3 regions of the Agrobacterium sp. 22-221-1 genome follow, and region 3 is predicted to be linked to each of the others. Evidence: riboswitches for the same ligand, from Rfam matches in the RefSeq annotation. Region 3 holds a riboswitch; each other region holds the start of a gene.
The links. A riboswitch is a leader RNA that binds a small molecule or an ion and turns the genes downstream of it on or off. The one in region 3 is predicted to bind thiamine pyrophosphate.

Region 1: it holds a riboswitch for thiamine pyrophosphate, as region 3 does, so the genes downstream of both, thiC (phosphomethylpyrimidine synthase ThiC) here and thiB (thiamine ABC transporter substrate binding subunit) in region 3, are expected to answer to the same signal.
Region 2: it holds a riboswitch for thiamine pyrophosphate, as region 3 does, so the genes downstream of both, ACQZ5N_RS04750 (ABC transporter permease) here and thiB (thiamine ABC transporter substrate binding subunit) in region 3, are expected to answer to the same signal.

The regions. Positions count from the first base shown of each region.
Region 1 is NZ_JBNWCL010000004.1:4,869-9,942, forward strand. Features, by position in the region: gene ACQZ5N_RS07485 (thiazole synthase) at 1-250, opposite strand, end outside; gene thiS (sulfur carrier protein ThiS) at 255-452, opposite strand; gene thiO (glycine oxidase ThiO) at 421-1,425, opposite strand; gene thiC (phosphomethylpyrimidine synthase ThiC) at 1,427-3,250, opposite strand; TPP riboswitch at 3,346-3,457, opposite strand; gene ACQZ5N_RS07505 (acyl carrier protein) at 3,640-3,891, shown strand; gene ACQZ5N_RS07510 (acyl-CoA dehydrogenase family protein) at 3,891-5,072, shown strand.
Region 2 is NZ_JBNWCL010000002.1:269,975-275,048, reverse strand. Features, by position in the region: gene thiD (bifunctional hydroxymethylpyrimidine kinase/phosphomethylpyrimidine kinase) at 1-556, opposite strand, end outside; gene thiE (thiamine phosphate synthase) at 553-1,215, opposite strand; gene ACQZ5N_RS04760 (hydroxyethylthiazole kinase) at 1,202-1,942, opposite strand; gene ACQZ5N_RS04755 (ABC transporter substrate-binding protein) at 1,939-2,889, opposite strand; gene ACQZ5N_RS04750 (ABC transporter permease) at 2,886-3,671, opposite strand; TPP riboswitch at 3,796-3,898, opposite strand; gene ACQZ5N_RS04745 (pilus assembly protein TadG-related protein) at 4,118-5,074, shown strand, end outside.
Region 3 is NZ_JBNWCL010000004.1:166,240-171,313, forward strand. Features, by position in the region: gene thiP (thiamine/thiamine pyrophosphate ABC transporter permease ThiP) at 1-1,088, opposite strand, end outside; gene thiB (thiamine ABC transporter substrate binding subunit) at 1,108-2,121, opposite strand; TPP riboswitch at 2,161-2,271, opposite strand; gene ACQZ5N_RS08230 (VOC family protein) at 2,317-2,709, opposite strand; gene ACQZ5N_RS08235 (ABC-F family ATP-binding cassette domain-containing protein) at 2,808-4,634, opposite strand; gene ACQZ5N_RS08240 (thiamine diphosphokinase) at 4,639-5,074, opposite strand, start outside.

The DNA.
Region 1 (5,074 bases), 160 kb from region 3:
TTGCCGTCAGCACTGCTTCCTTGACCGTGTGGCAACCGGCGGTGTTAGGCAGAATCTGGCGATCCAGCTCGCGGATAAGTTCGAAAAACTGACCGCCCTTCTTGCCAGCCGCCGTTTCCCGGCGCAGTGAAATCGTCAGAATATCCGTGTTGCTCGCCCGCACGGCATCGGCAAGCACGGCAGGGGACGGATAGCGCGCCGTGCCGAGCAGGAGACGGGACGAGACCTCGCGACCATAAAGCGTCAGCATGGTTTCAGCCTCCCTGCATCGGCGAGAGGATTTCGATACGGTCGAAAGCCTTCAGCTTATAATCGGCGCGCTCTTCCGAATGCACCAGATCGCCGTTTACCGCCGTCGCCAGCCACTCACCCTCGTATTCGAGGCTGGCGAGCAGGCCGGCCAGCGTCTCGGCGGCGAGATCAAGCTCGTCGCCATTCACCAGAAGTTTCATGATCCCGTTCCTTTTGAGAGAGAGTTTGGCAGACGATTTCAGCCGCCTGCCGCGCCATCGCCGGCGACAGCAGAAAGCCGTGCCGGTGCGCGCCGTTGATGAAAACTGTCCGGCCATCCTGCGTGACCTTCGGCAGATTGTCGGGATAGGCGGGGCGCACGCCGGTGCCTGTCTCGATGATTTCCGCTTCCGCAAAAGCCGGATGCACGGCATAGGCGGCATTCAGGAACTCCATCATCGAGCGGGCGGAAATGGCGCCCGCATCTTCCGTCTCGATCATCGTCGCGCCCACCATGAAACGGCCGGGCTCGCGTGGCACGATGTAAAGCGGAATACGCGGATGCAGCAGCCGGACGGGACGAGACAGGGAAACCTCCCGCGTGGCGAGATAGAGCATCTCTCCCCGCACACCGCGAAGATCGGAAATCCCGCCGATTGCCGCAGCACCAGTGCAATCCACCACCCGGTCGAACGGCTCTTCATCCAGCGGGATACCCATATGGAACTGCACACCCATGGTGCAAAGCCGTTCATGCAGCGATTTCAGTGCAAGACGCGGATCGAGATGCCCCTCACCCGGAAAATAAAGCCCGGATCGAAACCGCCCGGCAAGATCTGGCTCCAGCGCGGCGATTTCGCCCTCATCCACCCAGCGATAGCCAGCGGTCCGCGATGCGAAACGCGAAAGCTCCGCCTTATCGCGGGCCGGCGCAACAACCAGCGTACCGTGCCGCACGACAAGGCCGGGTGTCGCTTCATCCCACCAGTCGAGCGCCGCCTGACCGAGCGTCAGAACCGCCGCTTCAGCGCTTTCACGCTCGCACCAGGGCGCCAGCATGCCGCCCGCATACCAGGATGCGCCGCGCGAGGGTTCGGCATTGCGCTCGCAAACCGCGACGGTAACGCCGTTTCGCGCCAGTTCGAAGGCCGCCGTCAAACCGGCGACCCCCGTTCCCTTGACAAGCACGCGCATGCTATTCGGCATCCGCAGGCGTCGCGAGCGGCATATAAAGCTCGCCACCTTCCTTGAAGCGTGCGGCCATGGCCTCCAGCCCCTCCTTCTGCGCCTCGGCGCGGATATCGTGAGAAATCCGCATCGAGCAGAATTTCGGCCCGCACATGGAGCAGAAATGCGCGACCTTGTGCGCTTCCTTCGGCAAGGTCTCATCATGGAAGGAGCGCGCCGTATCCGGGTCCAGCGACAGGTTGAACTGATCCTCCCAGCGGAACTCGAACCGCGCGCGCGACAGCGCATCGTCCCGCACCTGTGCCGCCGGATGACCCTTGGCGAGATCGGCGGCGTGGGCAGCGATCTTGTAGGTGATGACGCCGACCTTGACGTCGTTGCGATCCGGCAGGCCGAGATGTTCCTTCGGCGTGACGTAGCAGAGCATCGCAGTGCCGAACCAGCCGATCATCGCCGCACCGATGCCGGAGGTGATGTGGTCGTAACCCGGCGCAATATCGGTGGTGAGCGGCCCGAGCGTATAGAAGGGCGCCTCACCGCAGGTCTTCAACTGCTTGTCCATATTCTCCTTGATCTTGTGCATCGGCACATGGCCAGGGCCTTCGATCATCACCTGGCAATCCTTCGCCCAGGCGATCTGCGTCAACTCACCGAGCGTCTCCAGCTCCGCGAATTGTGCGGCGTCATTGGCGTCAGCAATTGAGCCGGGACGCAAGCCATCGCCCAGCGAGAAGGAGACGTCGTAAGCGCGGCAAATGTCGCAAATCTCGTCGAAATGCTCATAGAGGAAGCTTTCCCTGTGGTGATGCAGACACCACTTGGCCATGATCGACCCGCCGCGCGAGACGATGCCGGTGACGCGGTTGACGGTAAGCGGGATGTAATGCAGCCGCACGCCGGCATGGATGGTGAAGTAATCCACACCCTGCTCCGCCTGTTCGATCAGCGTATCGCGAAACACTTCCCAGTTCAGGTCTTCGGCAATGCCGTTGACTTTCTCAAGCGCCTGATAAAGCGGCACCGTGCCGATCGGCACCGGCGAATTGCGGATGATCCATTCGCGGATATTGTGGATGTTGCGACCGGTAGACAGGTCCATGACGGTATCCGCGCCCCAGCGGATCGCCCAGACCATCTTCTCCACCTCTTCCGCCATGGAGGAGGTGACGGCGGAATTGCCGATATTGGCATTGATCTTGACGAGAAAATTGCGGCCGATGATCATCGGCTCAAGTTCCGAATGATTGATATTGGCAGGGATGATGGCGCGGCCGGCCGCCACTTCCTGACGCACGAATTCCGCCGTGACATAGTCCGGGATATGCGCCCCGAAACTTTCGCCGTCACGCGCCAGCTTTTCCCTGGCCGCCTCGCGCCCGAGATTTTCACGGATGGCGATGAATTCCATTTCCGGCGTGGTGATACCGGCCCGCGCATAGGCAAGCTGGGTCACGGCTTTACCGGCCGTGGCTCTGAGCGGCTGGTGGCGTACCGAAAATTCAGGCGTCAGGCGTTCGCCGGTGGCAAAGCCGTTATCCTCCGGCTTGACGTGCCGGCCGTCATAAGCCTCGACATCGCCGCGCGCCACGATCCAGTCATGACGCGGACGCGGCAGACCCTTTTCAATCAGAACGGTATGCGAAGGATCGGTATAGGGACCGGAGGAATCGTAAACCGTCACCGGCGGTTCGCCCGCCGTCGGATGAACGGCGATCTCGCGCATCGGCACGCGGATATGGGGATGTAAAATACCGGCTTTGTGGATTTTGGTAGAGGCGGCATGCGGCCCGGTGGTGACGACAAGCGGGATATTCTTGGCAGCGATATTCATCTTGAGGCTCCAAAGTTTGACAGTGGAGACCCAGTTCGAGCCGGAATGATGGAAAATACCGAATTGCCGAAACGCGACGTCATGCGCCCGCCCGACCTTCGGTCTTTGCACCGTCCCTACGCCAGTATGAACTGGATCAGGTTCAACGGGTCACTGCGCATGAAAGCAGAATCTCAGCCCCTTGACGGGACACCCCTGGTGAATGGCCACAGCAAAAAACACCGACCGGCATTTGTCAAGGCCGACGATCCATGCTTGGCAAAGGTGCGGGAATGGCGCATGCTGCCGTTAGTTGTAATTAACCTAACGGTTTAGGCGAATATTATCGTTTGCAACGTAACGATAAGCACAAACCATCCTGATGTGAAATTCATGGGAGATACGTCGGAATGAACGCGACTATTCGTGAAATACTGGCCAAATTCGGCCAGCTTCCAACCCCAGTCGATACGATTGCAGATGAAGCCGATCTTTATGCGGCAGGCCTTTCTTCCTTTGCATCCGTGCAATTGATGCTCGGCATCGAAGAAGCATTCGATATCGAATTCCCCGACAATCTGCTGAATCGCAAGTCATTTGCGAGCATCAGGGCCATTGAAGACACCGTTAAGCTCATTCTGGATGGTAAAGAGGCAGCCTGATGAACGTCACCGTAGCGCCGCAGGATGAAACGCTGTCCGCGCGCGCGGGCCGTGTCGCGGCAATTGCCGCCAAACACGCGGATGAGGTGGATGTCACCGGCCGATTCCCACAGGAAGCCGTCGACGCCTTGCGACAGGAACGCCTGCTCGGCATCCAGGTCCCCTCTTCGCTGGGCGGCGAAAGCGCTTCCTTACAGGAAATCGCCGATATCTGCGCCCGGCTCGGTCAGGCCTGTTCGGCAACCGCGATGATTTTCGCCATGCACCATATCAAGGCATCCAGCCTGGTGGAACACGGCGAGACGAGCGCATGGCATGCCGGCTTCATGAGCCGCATCGCCAGCGAACAGCTTCTGCTCGGCTCCGCCACCACCGAAGGCGGCATTGGCGGCAATCTGCGCAACTCCATCTGTGCAATCGAAGTCGAAGGCGATTTCTGCCGGCTGGAAAAGGACGCCACCGTCATTTCCTATGGCAGCAATGCCGATGCGATCCTTATCACCTCGCGCGCCCACAAGGATGCCGCGCCCGCCGATCAGGTGATGACGGTCTTTCTGAAAAACCAGTACACGCTCGAAAAGACCCATGTGTGGGATACGCTCGGCATGCGCGGCACCTGTTCGGACGGCTTCCTGTTTCGTGGCGAAGCGCCGGCGGCGCAGATATTCCCGAAGCCTTTTGCGGAAATCGCTGCACAATCCATGCTTGCAAGCTCGCATCTCCTGTGGAGCGCCGTCTGGTACGGCATCGCCTCGGATGCCGTGCTGCGCGCCCAGTCATTCGTCAGAGCCGCGGCGCGCAAGTCGCCCGGCACCGCTCCTCCCGGCGCGATACGCCTTGCGGAAGTCTCCACCAAGCTGCAGGTCGTGAAATCCAACATCATCGCCGGCATCAAGGCTTACGAGGACACCAAGAGCGACCCCGAAAAACTGATGTCCATGGCCTTTGCCGTCGCCATGAACAATGTGAAAATCTGCTCTTCGGAAACCATTCTCGAGATCATCGACCATGCCATGCTGGTCTGCGGCATCATGGGCTACAAGAACGGCACGCCCTACAGCCTCGGCCGACACCTGCGCGACGCGCATTCCGCCCGCCTGATGATTTCCAACGACCGCATTCTCGGCAATTCCGCCAATCTCCTGCTGGTTCACAAGCAGGACACCAGCCTCTTGGGATAAGA
Region 2 (5,074 bases), on a different contig from region 3:
AGTCCGTGCTCTCCGGCCCATCGCCATGGCCGCCCTTGATGAGCACGGCTTTCGCGCCCGCCTTCAGGATCAGCTCCGCCTGGCGGGCGATCTCTGTCTCCGTCTTCGCCAGCGAAGTGCCGGTCAACAGCGCCGCTTCCGGCAGGTTCGGCGTGACGATGGTGGCGAGCGGCAGCAAGTCGCGCCGCAATGTCTCGATGGCGTCTTCATGCAGCAGCCTGTCACCGGAGGTCGCGACCATGACCGGGTCCAGCACCACCGGCTGCGATTGCCGCCGAAGCCGTTCCGCAATGGCGGCGATGGTTTCGATCCGCGAGACCATGCCGATCTTCACCGCATTGACGGCGAGATCGGAGAATACCGCATCCATCTGCGCGATAATGGTCGCGACCGAAATATCCTCCACCGCCGTCACGCCTTTGGTGTTCTGGGCGGTGATGGCGGTGATGACGCTGGCGGCATAGGCGCCAAGCGCGGAGAAGGTCTTGATGTCCGCCTGAATACCCGCGCCGCCGCCGCTGTCGGAGCCGGCAATGGTCAATGCAATTGATGTCATGGCTGTCTCGCTTTCAGCGTGGCGTCAATTGCGGCGCGGAAGCCCTTGGTCGCGCTGGCAATATCGCCCGCGCGGAAAATGGCGGAAATCACCGCGACACCATCCGCGCCGGCGGCAATGACGGGTGGCACGCGGGCAAGATCGATGCCGGCGATAGCGCCGACCGGCATATCCGGCTTCCACGCCTTCAGCAGGGCGCGCAGCGTGGTAAAACCGTCGATACCGACCGGCTTGTCCGGATTGACCTTCGAAACGGTTTCGAACACGCCGCCAATGCAGGCGTAGTCGACGGGCATCGAGGCCGCCCGTTCGGCATCGGGGCGGTTCTTGACGGTGAGGCCGATGATCGCCTTTTCGCCGAGAATGCGCCTTGCGGTTTTGGCGTCCATGTCGTCGGCGCCGAGATGCACCCCGTCTGCGCCCGAGGCGAGGGCCACATCCACCCGGTCGTTGATGACCAGCGGCACGCCGGTGCCGGCGATGGCCTCGTGAATGGCGCGGGCGTTTTCGATCATCTCGCGCGTCGAGCCGTGCTTGTCGCGATATTGCAGAATGGTCGCGCCGTTGAGTGCGGCGGCCAGAGCAAGCTCCGGCAGGGGCGCAACATCGCCAAGGCTCGCATCGACCAGCGCATTGAGGCGGTAATCAACCTTGTTCATGCTCTATCCTTGCGTGATTTGTGATGTCCTCACCGGAAATTTCGGAAAGCGCATCCAGAAACGCCGGTTCGAAGGTGCCGGGGCCTCTTGCGTGCTTGGCTGCGAGTTCGGCGGAAACGCCGGTGACGGCAAGGGCGGAGGCCGCCGCCGTCAGCGCGTCTTTTTCCACTGCCATGAAGGCGGCGATGACGCCGCCCGAAAGGCACCCCGTTCCCGTCACCTTCGCCATCCACGGATGACCGTTGACGATCCTGACGCTGCGGGTGGCATCGCGCAGATGATCGACCGGCCCGGTCTCAATCCGTACAGCATCCGGCACGTCACCGATCAAGCTCATTTCGGCGCGATTGCCACGCACGATCGTCGGGGAAAGTGCGATGAGTTCGCGCGCGAATTCCAGACGCGACGGCGAATAGTCGCAATGCACAGGGTCGACGATCCACGGCTTGCCGGATGCATTGGCGATTTCGATCGCCAGCCGGATAACCTTGCGCCGCTCGGCATCCAGCGTGCCGAGATTGACGGTCAGCGCATCCGCCTTCGTCACGAAGCTCTCGATTTCCTCGAGCGAGGTGGTCATGGAGGGAATTCCGCCGACGACGGTGATGCCGTCTGCGGTGAATTTCTGCACCACGGTGTTCATCAGGCAATGTACGCGCGGGCGCGTTTTGCGCACGCGCTCCAGAATCTCGGCGGCGATTGCCGCTGTCGGAAAAGTCGTGGTCATGGCTGCTGCAGCTCCACGGCGATGTCGTCCGCCGCCGGCGCCTGCTTGATCAGCTGCATTTCCTGCATGAAAGCGCCGAAACGGGCATAGCGCGCGCGGTCGAGTGCAGCCGGGCGCTTGGCGAAGCGCGGCAGCGTGTCGAAGAAGGCCTGCTTGTTCAGCGCATCGTCAAGGTTCGGATAGGCCTTGATGAAAAGCTGCCAGGATTCCTGAGGATGATTGGTAATGAAGATCGCGGCTTGCTCCACGGCGGAGAGGAAACGCGGCAGCCGGCTGTCCTTTGCGAGATCGCGGTGGGTGACGAAGATCAGCTCGTCATAGGCCGGCACGCCGTGTTCCTCCGGGAAGAAGGAGCGGCCTTCATGTCCCTCGAGCCTCATCTGCGTCAGCTCGAAATTGCGGAAGCCGCCAAGCGTCGCATCCACCTTGCCGGCGATCAGGGACGGCGAGAGAGAGAAATTGACGTTGATGAGTTCGACATCGTCCTTCGTCAGGCCGTCCTTTTCCAGCATGCGCTTCAGCATCGCATCCTCGAAGCCGGAAACGGAAAAGCCGACCTTCTTGCCCTTCAGGTCCTTCAGGCTCTTGATCGGCCCGTCGGCCAGAACGGTGACAGTGTTGAGCGGGGTTTCGACCAGTGTACCGAAACGCACGAGCGGCAGGCCGGCATCGTGATCGAGATAGAGGTTCGGCTGGTAATGCACGCCGATATCGGCCTGTTTGGCCGAGACGAGGCGCGGCACGGCGGAGGGGTCTGCGGGCGGAACCAGTTCCACCTCCAGCCCCACATCGGCAAACAGGCCGCGTTCCCTGGCGATCACCATCGGCGCATGATCGGGGTTCACGAACCACTCGAGCAACACGGTCAGCTTGTCTGCCGCATGCGATTGCATGGGTGAAAGCACGCTTGCTGCCGCGACGACGAGGGAAAGAAGAGTTCGTTTCATGGTGCCGAAAGTCTCCGTAAAGATCTGAAAGGAATGGTGTGTTCTGTTTCCTTGGCCCAGGGGGCCATATTGGCGGTCGCCCGGTCGACGATGAGCCGCAGCAGCACCGCCATGATGGCGAGAATGGCCATGGCGGCGAACATGGTGTCGGTCTGCATGCGGGCATTGGACTGGATCATCACAAACCCAAGCCCGGCCGATGCGCCCACCCATTCGCCGATGACGGCGCCGAGCGGGGCAAGTGGCGCCGCCACCCTCAAGCCCGAAATCAGCGATGGCAACGCCAGCGGCACACGCAACCGGGTGAGGACCTGCCAGTGGCTCGCCTCAGTCAGCGAGGCGGCGTCAAGGATGGCGCGATCGGTGCGGTTGAGGCCATCCGTGAAAGCGGAGGCAACGGGGAAGAAGATGATGATCGCCGTCATGACCACTTTCGAAGCCATGCCGAAACCGAACCAGAGGACGAGGATGGGGGCGAGCACGAAAACCGGAAAGGCCTGCAGCACCAGCACCATCGGCCAGACGAGGCGGCCGAGGCGCGGGATGGCGGCAATCGTGAAAGCGACGAGAATGCCGGCGGCGATGCCCGCCGCAAGCCCGAGCGCCATTTCACCAAGCGTTACCAGTGCCTGCCCGAACAGGAAGCCCGGCTGGCGCCAGAAAGCGCCGGCAACATCGGCGGGCGATGGCAGGATATAGCGGGGCGGCGAAAACAGCCACGTTCCCGCCTGCCAGAAAACCAGCAGAAGACCGACACCGTTCAGCGCATGGGTGGCACGCATGAGCCGGACCTCAGACGCAGACGCACCGTGTGCGAAGGGCGGAAGGTTTCAGCATCATCATTCGTCTCCAGATGTGACAATCTCGGAGATCAGGCAAAGCGGAGAAGAGAAAGGGCAGCGCCTCTTGGCGCGACAGTTCCGTTCCTACGCCGGCATGACCCGGATCAGGTTCAAGGGTCCGGCTCATCGCCATCTCAGCACCGTTCGGTGCTCCCCTCGGAAGAGTTTGTTTTGTAGGTCAAGTTTCATAAATGTCAACGTCCCGCCAGCGATCCGTCGTCAGGCGTGATCGTGAATGCCTGAACGGGTTTGCGCTGATGCGCATCTCCAATTGGCGTATTAGTTATTGAGGAAATTAGATTTATCGAAAATTAGTTATCTCTTGAAACTGCCTTTCAATATTATTCGGCTAACTTTCCCTCCGGGGAAAGGTTCCGGGGGCGAATTTGAAGAACATCTGGCAGGATAAATCGGGAAATTTCGGCATTCTCAGCGCCCTGTTGATGGTGCCGCTGATCGGGGCGGCCGGCGTGGCACTCGATGTGACGCATGGCATGGCTGTCAAATCGGACCTGCAGATGGCGGCGGATGCCGCGGCGCTTGCAGTGGTTGCCGATACGTCGTCGAGCGTTCACAAGGCAAAGGAAATGTCGGGCGACGGTGTCATTTCGCTTGGCACTGATGAAGCCTCCGCATTTTTTGAAAGCAATGAGCGGGCCAATCCCGATTATAAGCTCCTGTCTCTTGATGTGTCGGTGATCAAACACGGTAACGCCATCGAATCCTCGGTCAGCTTCAAGGCATCGGTCGGCACGACGCTTTCACGGATACTCGGAGAGGATCTCATCACCGTTTCGGGCAAGGCGACCGCCAAATACGAGACGGAAACATTCAGCGACTTCTATGTCCTGCTGGATAACACCCCTTCGATGGGCGTTGGCGCGACGCCGACCGACGTTGCTACCATGGTTGCCAATACGAGCGACAAATGTGCTTTCGCCTGTCACATCGTGAAAAACGGGGTGGTCGATACAAACAGCTATTACTACAAAGCCAAAAGCCTCGGGGTCACTACACGCATCAATGTGGTGGCGCAGGCTACGGCAAGCCTGATGGATACGGCAAAGTCCACGCGGAAAAGCAGCAATCAATATCGCATGGCTGTCTATACCTTCGGAGAGAAGGCGGAAGATACGAAGCTGCTCGAAGTCGTTCCCCTGACCTCGGATCTGGCGACCGCGAAGAAAAAAGCGGGCGAAATCGATCTGATGTCCATTCCTTATCAGGGTTATAATAACGACCAGCAGACCGATTTCGACCGGGCGCTGACCCAGATTGGAGACAGGATCGGCTCTTCGGGCACCGGTGCGAGTTCGGCGAGCCCGGAGAAGATCGTTTTCTTC
Region 3 (5,074 bases):
TGCCGTCTGGAGCCTATCGCCTGGCGTGCGCCGATGATCGCCATGCAGCAAAGCACGACGAGGGCTGCGGAGAGTGCGGCGATTGCAAGACTGGTCGCCGCCGCGCGCAGGAAAATCGGCGCGGACAGAAGACGCGGCAGATCGGCCCTCAAACCCGAGACAGCGATGGCGACAAGCGGCAGGCCGATCAGCAGAACAGCGAAAACGATTGCCGCCCCATCCCAGAGGCGGACACCGATGCCCTTTCCGTCGAAACGGCGAAGGGAACGACCAAGCGAGGGAATTTCCGCTTCGGGCGACGGCAAAAAGGCAAGAAGGCCGAGCAGGATTGCGGTGAGGCCAATCTGCAAAACCGAAAGCGCAATCGCCCGCTGCGGATCGAAATCGAACCGCAGCGCCTGATAGATCGCCACCTCCAGCGTCGTTGCTGCCGGCCCGCCGCCCAACAGAAGAACGAGCGTGAAGCTGGTGGCGCACAGCATGAAGACAAGCCCGGCAATGCCGGGGACGAGACGCGCGACCGCCGGCCATTCGATAAAACGGAAAATCGAAACCGGCCCCATGCCGAGGCTCGCCGCCATGCGCCAATATTCGCCCGGAATGCGCTCCAGCCCTGCCAGCATCAGCCGCACCGAAAGCGGCAGATTGAAAAACACATGGGCAATAAGAATACCAGACAGGCCGTAAATGCTGAAAGGTTCATCCTCCCCGGCAAAAACGAGTGCCGAATTCAAAACGCCCTGCCTGCCCCAGATGGTGATGATGCCGAAGGCGCCAACGATGACAGGCAGACCCATCGGTACCGCCATCAGCCTGACGATCCAGATTCTTCCCGGAAACTCGCGCCGACGGCAAAGCGCCAGCGCCACCGGCAGGCCGAGAACAATGGAAAGAAGGGTGGAAAGCATTGCCTGATAAAGCGTGAAACGCAGGATGCGCAGCGTATAGGCATCCATGATGCCGGCAGCGGACGCGCCAGCATCGAAGGACAGGAGAGCCGCAACCGCGAGCGCCATGAACAGGAAAACGGCGGCAAAAGCCGCCGTTCCGAAAATGATCGACCGCCGGTAATCGCGACGCAGCATCATGCGCGAGTGTGCCTCTTCCTCAATTCATGCTCATGGCGGCAAGCCATTCATCGATCCATGCCTTGCGGTTCTTCGCCACCTCTTCCGGATCCATCAGGAAAGTCTTCTGCGGCACCACGAGTTTTGAAAACGCCTCCGGCAAGGGCTTGGAGGTCGCCGCGACCGGCATCATCCAGTTGTTTTCCGGAATGGCATCCTGAAAACCGGATGTCAGCGTGAAAGCGAGGAATTGCTTTGCCAGTTCCTTGTGCGGCGCGTTTTTAAGGAGACCGGAAACCTCAATCTGGATGTAATGCCCTTCGGAAAAGGCGGCGGCCTGATAACGATCCGTTTTTTCAGCGACCATGTGATAGGCGGGTGAGGTGGTGTAGGAGAGCACCATCGGCACCTCACCCTTGGTGAAGAGGCCATAGGATTCCGACCAGCCCGGCGTAACGGTGAGAATGCGCTTCCTGAGCTTTTCCCAGGCCTCCGGGGCCTTGTCGCCGTAAACCGATTTCACCCATAGCAGCAGGCCAAGCCCCGGTGTGGAGGTGCGCGGATCCTGAATGACGATTTTCTGCGAGGGGTCGCCTTCCACAAGGTCTTTAAGGCTCGCCGGCGGGTTTTTCACCGTCTGCGTATCATAGATGACAGCGAAATGGCCGTAATCATAGGGAACGAAAACATCGTCCGTGTAGCCGCCCGGCACCTTGGCCGCCGATGCATCGATGCCGCTGACATCGAACAGACCGGTCTGTTTTGCTTCCGCGACAAGATTGGTGTCGAGACCGACGACGACATCCGCCTTGGACCCCGCCCCTTCAAGCTTCAGACGATTGAGCAGCGCCACGCCATCGGCCACGCCGACGAAATTGAGCGTGCAATTGCAAACCTTCTCGAAGGCCTCCTTCACCTTGGGACCGGGACCCCATTCGGAAACGAAGCTCTCATAGGTGTAGACGGTCAGTTCCTGTCTATCCTGTGCAACAGCAAGACCGGGCAGAAACAGCGAGGCGGCAACGAGGGAATTCAGGAAAAGACGACGGCGCACGGGTATCTCCTCAAAAAAACGATAGGGAAATAGCCGCCTGCATTAAAGCCGTCTAATCCCTCCGCCGGTATGAACCGGATCAGGTTCTTCGGGTTGGCAAGCCTCTCAGCCTTTTACACCCAAGCGCAAAAGACACCCCGTTAGATCAAGATGATGGTGTAGTCCCGCCGTCCCTGATTGGCAAGATGGCCGAGGTCAGCCCTGTTCCGTCATATGCACCAGTTCCCAGACGTGCCCGTCGGGATCCTGAAAGCTGCCGGCATACATGAAGCCATGGTCCTGAACGGGCTTCCAGCCGCTGCCGCCGGAGGCGAGCGCCGTCGCGATCATCCGGTCGATTTCCTCCCTGCTTCCGGCGGAAAGACAGGTCAGAACCTCGGTGGTTCGCGTCGCGTCGGCAATGTCGCCGTTGATGAAATCGCGGAAACGTCCCTCCTGGAGAAGCATCACGAAGATATTCTCTTCCACGATCATGCAGAGCGTGCGGTCATCCGAATATTCCGGGTTGAAGCTGAAACCGAGAGCGGTGAAGAAGTTTCTTGATGTCTCGATATTCTTGACCGGCAGATTGACGAAAATCATGCGCATTTTCACAACTCCTCCAAACGAACGCCGGCATAGAACGGCAATTCTGCTTTTCTATCAAAGGCGGGAGGAGGACCGGTCAAACGGGGAACTGATTGCCTTCAGCCCTCCAGTTCCTCGCGCAGCATCTCCAGTTCCAGCCATTCTTCTTCCATGGCCTCCAGCTTGTCGCGCAGCTTCGACATTTCCTGCGCCAGCGTGTTGAAGGCCGCCGGGTCCTTTGTGAAAAGCTCCGGATCGGCCATGCGCTGCTCGCGTTTTGCGATTTCGCCTTGCGCCTTTTCCATCTCCTTCGGAAGATTTTCGAGCGCGAATTTCTGCTTGAAGGAAAGCTTGCCCTTGGCCTTTGAAGGATCCTGCGATGCGGAGGCGGAAGGTGCGGCCTTCGCCTTTTCCTGTTTCTCAGCCTTGCGTTTTTCTTCCGCCGCGCCCTTGCGCTGCGCCATCATGTCCGAATAGCCGCCGGCATATTCGATCCATCGTCCGTCCGGCTCATCCGGATTGACGGGCGCGATGGTGGAGGTGACGGTGCGGTCGAGGAAATCGCGGTCGTGGCTGACGAGGATAACGGTGCCGGAAAAGCCAGCAACGATTTCCTGCAACAGATCGAGCGTTTCGATATCGAGATCGTTGGTCGGCTCGTCGAGGATCAGAAGATTGGTCGGCCGCGCCAGAATGCGCGCCAGAATAAGGCGCGCGCGCTCGCCCCCGGAAAGGTTGCGGATCGGTGTGCGGGCCTGTTCCGGCTGGAACAGAAAGTCTTTCATATAGCCCGTCACATGCTTCAATTCGCCGTTGACCAGCAGATTTTCACCACGACCATCGGTCAGATAATGCGCGAGCGTATCGTTGGGATTGAGATCCTCGCGTTTCTGGTCGAGCGTCGCGATTTCCAGATTGGTGCCGAGCTTCACCGTGCCGCTATCGGGCTCCATCTGGCCGGTGAGCATCTTCAGAAGCGTGGTTTTACCGGCGCCATTCGGGCCGACGAAACCGATGCAATCGCCGCGATGGACGCGCAGCGAAAACGGTGCGACGATCACGCGCTCGCCATAAGCCTTGGTGATGGCCTCGGCTTCGATGACGAGCTTGCCGGATTCACGCCCTTCGGTAACGGTCGCTTGCACCGTGCCCTGCGGCCCCTTATGGCCGCGATATTCCGCACGCATGGCCTGAAGCTCGCCGACGCGGCGCATGTTGCGCTTGCGCCTTGCGGTCACGCCATAACGCATCCAGTGTTCTTCACGCTCGATGGCCTTGCCGAGCTTGTGCTGTTCCAGCTCTTCCTCTTCCAGCACCTTGTCGCGCCATTCCTCGAAATGAGCAAAACCGCGATTGAGACGGCGCGACTGGCCACGATCCAGCCAGACGGTCGAGGTCGAGACCTTTTCGAGAAAACGCCGGTCATGCGAAATCAGCACCAGCGCGCTGCGCGTCTGCTGCAGCTCGCTTTCAAGCCATTCGATGGTGGGCAAATCGAGATGGTTGGTCGGTTCGTCCAGCATCAGGATATCGGGTTCCGGCGCCATGACGCGGGCAAGAGCCGCACGTCGCGCTTCACCGCCGGAAAGGCTCGCCGGATGTTCCTGCCCGGTGAGACCGAGATGCTCAAGAAGATAGGTGACGCGATAGGGATCGTCACCGGGGCCGAGCCCGGCTTCGGCATAGGCCTGAACCGTGTCGTAACCGGCAAAATCCGGAGCCTGCTCCAGATAGCGGATGGTGGCGGCCGGATGCCGGAAAACCTCGCCCGACTGCGCCTCGACCAGACCCGCGGCGATCTTCATCAGGGTGGACTTGCCGGAACCGTTGCGCCCAACAAGGCAGATGCGGTCGCCCGGTTCCACCTGGAGATTGGCGCCATCGAGCAGCGGGGTCACGCCGAAGGTCAGCTTGATGTCATCGAGTTTCAAAATAGGGGGTGCCAAGGCGTCAGGCTCCGGTCAGATCATAAGGGCGGGCGAGCACGATGGCTTTTCCGCTTTTCAGCGAGAAATGCACGGGGCCGCCATTCGCGACATTGGAAATAGTGCGGGACGAACCGAAAGCAAGCGCGAAATCCTTCAGCGGATAACGCACATTGCCGATATCGAGCCCCTCAAGGGCGGTAAATCCGGCGACCGAAAACAGCGAGGCGGGCGGCAGATCGATATCCAGCGAACCGGCAAGCAGCGGCCGCGCCTCTTCTTCACCGGAGGTCAGCGTAACATCGATACCACGTTCGGCGAGCGCCACCGCGTAAAGGAGGTGCTGAAGCGCATGGTCGCTTCTCGCGCCTCCAAGCGCACCGACAAGCACCAGCGAATGCGCTCCACGGGAGAGAGCTTCCGATACCGCGATCTCGCCATCCGTCACCGCCTTTGCGGCC